Regions from separate parts of the Streptomyces sp. MST-110588 genome, predicted to be linked through region 2. Evidence: predicted binding sites of a transcription regulator. Region 2 holds the regulator's gene; each other region holds the start of a gene.

What was found. The regulator HrcA, encoded in region 2, represses chaperone genes, less so after heat shock. The targets are predictions, from matches to a motif close to TTNGCACTCNGNNNNNCNGAGTGCNAA.
Region 1: groL (chaperonin GroEL) is a predicted target of HrcA. The motif match lies at 1,396-1,422, and genes of this name have one in related genera.
Region 3: groES (co-chaperone GroES) is a predicted target of HrcA. The motif match lies at 1,000-1,026, and genes of this name have one in related genera.

Annotation. Positions count from the first base shown of each region.
Region 1 covers NZ_CP074380.1:3,182,090-3,184,356, forward strand. Annotated here, with positions in the region: gene groL (chaperonin GroEL) at 1-1,208, opposite strand, end outside; gene KGS77_RS13805 (cold-shock protein) at 1,577-1,780, opposite strand; gene KGS77_RS13810 (MoaD/ThiS family protein) at 2,243-2,267, opposite strand, start outside.
Region 2 covers NZ_CP074380.1:5,596,142-5,598,408, reverse strand. Annotated here, with positions in the region: gene dnaJ (molecular chaperone DnaJ) at 1-788, opposite strand, end outside; gene hrcA (heat-inducible transcriptional repressor HrcA) at 789-1,805, opposite strand; gene KGS77_RS24360 (MBL fold metallo-hydrolase) at 2,050-2,267, shown strand, end outside.
Region 3 covers NZ_CP074380.1:4,489,612-4,491,878, forward strand. Annotated here, with positions in the region: gene KGS77_RS19840 (FtsW/RodA/SpoVE family cell cycle protein) at 1-700, opposite strand, end outside; gene groES (co-chaperone GroES) at 1,173-1,481, shown strand; gene groL (chaperonin GroEL) at 1,586-2,267, shown strand, end outside.

The DNA of each region.
Region 1 (2,267 bases), 2.4 Mb from region 2:
GCCTTCGCGTTGCGGACGGCGTCCTCGATGCGGTGCTTGCGCTCCTTGAGCTCCACCTCGGTGGCGGCGCCGGCCTTGATGACGGCCACGCCGCCGGCCAGCTTCGCCAGACGCTCCTGGAGCTTCTCGCGGTCGTAGTCCGAGTCGGAGTTCTCGATCTCGGCGCGGATCTGGTTGACCCGGCCCTGAACCTGCTCGCTGTCACCGGCACCGTCGACGATGGTGGTCTCGTCCTTGGTGATGACGACCTTGCGGGCGCGGCCCAGCAGGTCCAGACCGGCGTTCTCCAGCTTGAGGCCGACCTCCTCGGAGATGACGGTGCCACCGGTGAGGATGGCGATGTCGCCGAGCATGGCCTTGCGGCGGTCACCGAAGCCCGGGGCCTTGACGGCGACGGACTTGAAGGTGCCACGGATCTTGTTGACGACCAGGGTCGACAGGGCTTCGCCCTCGACGTCCTCGGCGATGATCAGCAGCGGCTTGCCGGACTGCATGACCTTCTCCAGCAGCGGGAGCAGGTCCTTGACCGAGGAGATCTTGGAGTTGACGATCAGGATGTACGGGTCGTCCAGGGACGCCTCCATACGCTCCATGTCGGTGGCGAAGTACGCCGAGATGTAGCCCTTGTCGAAGCGCATACCCTCGGTGAGCTCCAGCTCCAGACCGAAGGTCTGGGACTCCTCGACGGTGATGACGCCTTCCTTGCCGACCTTGTCCATCGCCTCGGCGATCAGCTCGCCGATCTGGGTGTCGGCGGCGGAGATGGAGGCGGTGGAGGCGATCTGCTCCTTGGTCTCCACGTCCTTGGCCTGCTCCAGCAGGGCGGCGGAGACGGCCTCGACGGCCTTCTCGATGCCGCGCTTGAGGGCCATCGGGTTGGCGCCGGCGGCTACGTTGCGCAGGCCCTCCCGGACCAGCGCCTGGGCCAGGACGGTCGCGGTCGTCGTGCCGTCACCGGCGACGTCGTCCGTCTTCTTCGCGACCTCCTTGACCAGCTCGGCGCCGATCTTCTCGTACGGGTCCTCAAGCTCGATCTCCTTGGCGATGGACACACCATCGTTGGTGATCGTGGGGGCGCCCCACTTCTTCTCGAGGACGACGTTGCGGCCCTTGGGGCCGAGAGTGACCTTGACGGCGTCGGCGAGCTGGTTCATCCCGCGCTCGAGACCGCGCCGTGCCTCCTCGTCGAACGCGATGATCTTGGCCATGTGAAGTGGTCCTCCCAGGACTGGGGGTCCCCCCGGACTGCGTCTGGGGGAGGGTGGATACTCCGGACCGTGCTGGCGCCCGCGACGGACGGTCTGCCTGCCGGTGGTTCCTTGCTCCACCGGCCTGCGGACCTCACCGACCCGGTCCTCATCAGCACTCTCAGTCGGAGAGTGCTAACGCCAATGATTAGCACTCGGCCCCCTTGAGTGCAAGCGGCTTCACACTCCACGGGGCGACGGTCCGGCCAGAAGTGCGTACGGAAGCGGACCGGCTCCCGGGGCTCATCGGGGCGCGCACGCACGAAGGGCCCGTACCCCATGGGTACGGGCCCTTCGGCGTGAGTGTGCCGGTGGCCGATGCGCCGAGATCAGACGGCGAGCTTGACCATGTCCGCCTGCGGCCCCTTCTGGCCCTGCGAGATCTCGAACTCCACCCGCTGACCCTCTTCAAGGGTGCGGTAGCCGTCCATCTGAATCGCGCTGTAGTGGACGAATACATCCGCACCACCGTCGACCGCGATGAAGCCGTACCCCTTCTCCGCGTTGAACCACTTGACGGTGCCCTGAGCCATGCCTAACTCCCCTATTACTGGCCCTTGCACAGGACCGCACTCCGCGGACCCGGGTCAGACCTCACCCCCGGCGGTCCCCTATGCCAGGCGACATGGGAAGGCCCTGGGGTGTGCGCCGGAACGCGTCGACCGCCGCTGAATGTATCTGCACCACTGCCCAGAGCAACAGGTCAATCGGACGAGAATTCCGCTGTCGAACAATCGCTTATGTCGCCCGAACTAGGGATATTCCACGGCAAGTCGGGCCGGGCATAGCTCACCAACGCGACAATTCATATGCACACTTCGGGCACAACTCGTCGCGTTCTCATACGTGTTCCACACGCTTGCGGTCAGGGAGCGCCCCAACTGTATCGCCTTTAACAACACGGAACTGCCCCATCCGCTTCTCGGCGGACGGGGCAGTTCCGGGGACGGGCGGTCCGGGGAACGGACGGTCCCTGGACGGCGTACGGGGCGGGCTCAGCAGCCGCCGGCCACCGCCGGG
Region 2 (2,267 bases):
TCGCCGCGCCGCTGGAAGACCGGATGCGGCAGCTCGTGGATCTCGACGTACAGGTCACCGGCGGGGCCGCCGCCGGGGCCGACCTCACCCTCGCCCGCGAGCTGGATGCGCGTCCCGTTGTCGACACCGGCCGGGATCTTGACGGTCAGCGTACGGCGCGAACGGATGCGGCCGTCACCGGCGCACTCCGGGCACGGGGTCGGCACGACCGTACCGAAGCCCTGGCACTGCGGGCACGGGCGCGAGGTCATGACCTGGCCCAGGAAGGACCGGGTGACCTGGGAGACCTCACCCCGGCCGCGGCACATGTCACAGGTCTGCGCCGAAGTCCCGGGCGCCGCGCCCTCGCCGCTGCACGTCGTGCAGACGACGGCCGTGTCGACCTGGATGTCCTTGGTCGTGCCGAAGGCCGCCTCGTCCAGCTCGATGTCGAGCCGGATCATCGCGTCCTGGCCGCGCCGGGTGCGCGAGCGCGGTCCGCGCTGCGACGCCTGTCCGAAGAAGGCGTCCATGATGTCGGAGAAGTTGCCGAAGCCGGCGCCGAAGCCGCCCGCTCCGCCGCCGCCCGACTGGGAGAGCGGGTCGCCGCCGAGGTCGTAGACCTGCTTCTTCTGCGGGTCCGACAGCACCTCGTAGGCGGCGTTGATCTCCTTGAACCGCTCCTGGGTCTTGGGATCGGGGTTCACGTCCGGGTGGAGCTCGCGCGCCAGCCGCCGGAAAGCCTTCTTGATCTCGTCCTGCGAGGCATCGCGCCGTACGCCCAGGACCGCGTAATAGTCCGTGGCCACTTACGACTCCGCCAGGATCTGTCCGACGTAACGTGCCACTGCGCGTACCGCTCCCATCGTTCCGGGGTAGTCCATGCGGGTCGGTCCGACCACGCCGAGTTTGGCCACTGCCTCGTCGCCCGAACCGTAGCCGACCGCGACGACCGATGTGGACGTCAGGCCCTCGTGGGCGTTCTCGTGCCCGATGCGTACGGTCATGCCGGAGTCCTTGGCCTCTCCGAGCAGTTTGAGGAGCACCACCTGCTCCTCAAGGGCCTCCAGCACCGGCCGGATGGTCAGTGGGAAATCATGTCCGAAGCGCGTGAGATTGGCGGTTCCGCCGATCATCAGCCGCTCCTCGGTCTCCTCGACCAGAGTCTCCAGCAACACCGACAGCACTGTCGAGACCGTGCCGCGGTCCTCCTGCTCGAAGGATTCCGGCAGGTCCTGCACCAGTTGCGGGACGTCGGTGAACCGGCGGCCCACGACCCGGCTGTTCAGCCGTGCCCGCAGGTCCGCCAGGGACATCTCGCTGAACGGCGCCGGGCAGTCCACCATGCGCTGTTCGACCCGTCCGGTGTCCGTGATCAGGACGAGCATCAGCCGGGCCGGCGCCAGCAGCAGCAGTTCGACGTGGCGCACCGTGGAGCGCGTCAGCGACGGGTACTGCACGACGGCGACCTGCCGGGTGAGCTGTGCCAGCAGCCGGACGGTGCGCCCCACCACGTCGTCCAGGTCGACGGCGCCGTCCAGGAAGTTCTGGATGGCCCGCCGCTCCGGGGTGGACAGGGGCTTGACGCCCGCCAGCTTGTCGACGAAGAGGCGGTATCCCTTGTCGGTCGGGATCCGCCCGGCGCTCGTATGAGGCTGGGCGATGAAACCCTCGTCCTCCAGCGCCGCCATGTCGTTACGGACTGTGGCCGGGGAGACGCCGAGCTTGTGGCGCTCGGTGAGCGCCTTGGACCCGACCGGTTCCTCGGTACCGACATAGTCCTGGACGATGGCGCGCAGCACTTCGAGCCTGCGTTCACTGAGCATCGCGCACACCTCCAGTCCGGCCGTCTTCTTCGGCTTGTTCCAGGTCATCCGCCTGGCACTCACAGGGGCCGAGTGCCAGACCCTGTGCCAGTGTACGGCCGGGTCACACGGCCAGGGCAAGGGCGGTCGGCATGACGCCTCTCACGGCGGCCCGCCCGGCGCCGCCGTCCTTCCCCCTTCCGTCCGGGTCGCTCCCGCCGCGGCCCGGCGGGCAACGCTACCGCGATACGGCTAGCGTCTTGGTATGCAAAGGAGTTGGGAAGAGGCCGGGTGGGAACAGCTCGGCGCGGGCGTCGCACGGCGCCGGATGCCCGGCTGGGACGAGACGATCGGCCTGGTCATCGGCTCGGCGGGGGTACTGGTCATCGATACGGGCGCCACGATCGCGGACGGCGCCGGGCTGCGCCGGCAGATCCGCGGGCTGACGGGCGGCCGTGAGGTGACACACGTAGCGCTCACCCA
Region 3 (2,267 bases), 1.1 Mb from region 2:
GTTCGAAGACCAGCACCAGCAGGCTGATGACCCAGATGGTGAAGATCGGGCCGAGCTGGCGGCCGGGCGGGAGCTGGACGCCCAGGAACCGGCGCCCGGTCAGGGCGAGCGCGTCGCGGTTCAGCGTCAGATAGCCCGCGAAGAAGACCGCGATCATGATCTTCACGAACTCGCCGGGCTGGAGGGACATCGGCCCCAGGAGGATCCAGCGCTTGGCGCCGTAGGTGTCGGCGCCGAAGAACGCCGGCGCCATCAGCATCACCAGCGCGACCGCCATCGTCACGTAGATGTAGCGCTGGAGCAGCCGGTGGTCCTTGAGCATCATCAGGATGACGATGCAGGCCGCCACCCCGATCACGGTCCACACCAACTGGCCGGTCGCGGCCGGGGCCGAGTGGAACTTCGCCGTGTACGTCACGTCCAGCCGGTGCAGCAGCACCAGCCCGATCCCGGTCAGCAGCGTGGCCAGCGGCAGGATCAGCGGATCGGCGCGGGGCGCGAAGCGGCGTACGACCAGATGGGGTACGAGCGCGACGAAGAAGATCCCCGCGGCGAAGCCGGTCAGCCCCTCGGGGAGCTTCCCGGACATCGACAGCCCGGTGTAGCTGTAGCCGAAGACCGTGATCAGGACGACGAGGCCGAGCAGCCACGCCTCGGTGCGCCGGCGGTTGGGCGCCTGGGCGAGGGCGGCGAACGTCATCGTGCGCTCGGCATCGCCTTCCGGCTCTCCGGTGGGCCGGGACGTGCTCGTCATTCCGCGCACGGGTCTTCCTCCGCCATCCATCCTGGGCGCCGCGGATCCGGACGTGCGGTGCCGGTTCCCTGTGCGGTGGTCGCTGAGGAAGACGAGCCGGTAGGCGGCACGGTTGCGCAGGTGGGAGAGGTGTGGCGTTTCTTTCATCGGCGCGTCCGGCGGTGTGGGGCGGGTGGGGCCGTACGGGCGGCTGTGCGTCAACCGGCGGCGGCGCTTCGTCAGAAAGGGGCGCCGTGTCCACCGCGCTGGCACTCCGCTTGACCGAGTGCTAACCGCGTCATAGTCTCGGCGTTGGCACTCTCCACCGGGGAGTGCCAAACACAGCGACGGGCAGATCCGGCACCCGCGACGACGGATCGACCTGGTCGCCACCTCAGACAGTTAACCCCGTGAGATCTCCGAAGGGGGAGGTCGGATCGTGACGACCGCCAGCTCCAAGGTTGCCATCAAGCCGCTCGAGGACCGGATCGTGGTCCAGCCGCTCGACGCCGAGCAGACCACGGCCTCTGGCCTGGTCATCCCGGACACTGCCAAGGAGAAGCCCCAGGAGGGCGTCGTCCTGGCCGTGGGCCCGGGCCGCTTCGAGGACGGCAACCGTCTTCCGCTCGACGTATCCGTCGGCGACGTCGTGCTCTACAGCAAGTACGGCGGCACCGAGGTGAAGTACAACGGCGAGGAGTACCTCGTCCTCTCGGCCCGCGACGTCCTCGCGATCGTCGAGAAGTAATTCACCGAAGTTTGCCTTGATCTGTGCCCTGGGTTCCCGCGCCTAAACAACCGGGCGCCCGGGGCGCAGTTCGTTGGAGAGATACGACAAAGGACACGTAACTCATGGCGAAGATCCTGAAGTTCGACGAGGACGCCCGTCGCGCCCTCGAACGCGGCGTCAACAAGCTTGCCGACACGGTCAAGGTGACGATCGGCCCCAAGGGCCGCAACGTCGTCATCGACAAGAAGTTCGGCGCCCCCACCATCACCAACGACGGTGTCACCATCGCCCGCGAGGTCGAGATCGACGACCCGTACGAGAACCTCGGCGCCCAGCTCGTGAAGGAGGTGGCGACCAAGACCAACGACATCGCGGGTGACGGCACCACCACCGCCACCGTGCTGGCCCAGGCGCTGGTCCGCGAGGGCCTGCGCAACGTCGCCGCCGGCGCCTCCCCGGCCGCCCTGAAGAAGGGCATCGACGCCGCGGTCAAGGCCGTCTCCGAGGACCTCCTCGCGACCGCCCGCCCGATCGACGAGAAGTCCGACATCGCCGCCGTCGCCGCCCTGTCCGCCCAGGACAAGCAGGTCGGCGAGCTGATCGCCGAGGCGATGGACAAGGTCGGCAAGGACGGTGTCATCACCGTCGAGGAGTCCAACACCTTCGGTCTGGAGCTGGACTTCACCGAGGGCATGGCCTTCGACAAGGGCTACCTCTCGCCGTACATGGTCACCGACCAGGAGCGTATGGAGGCCGTCCTTGAGGACCCGTACATCCTGATCCACCAGGGCAAGATCTCCTCGA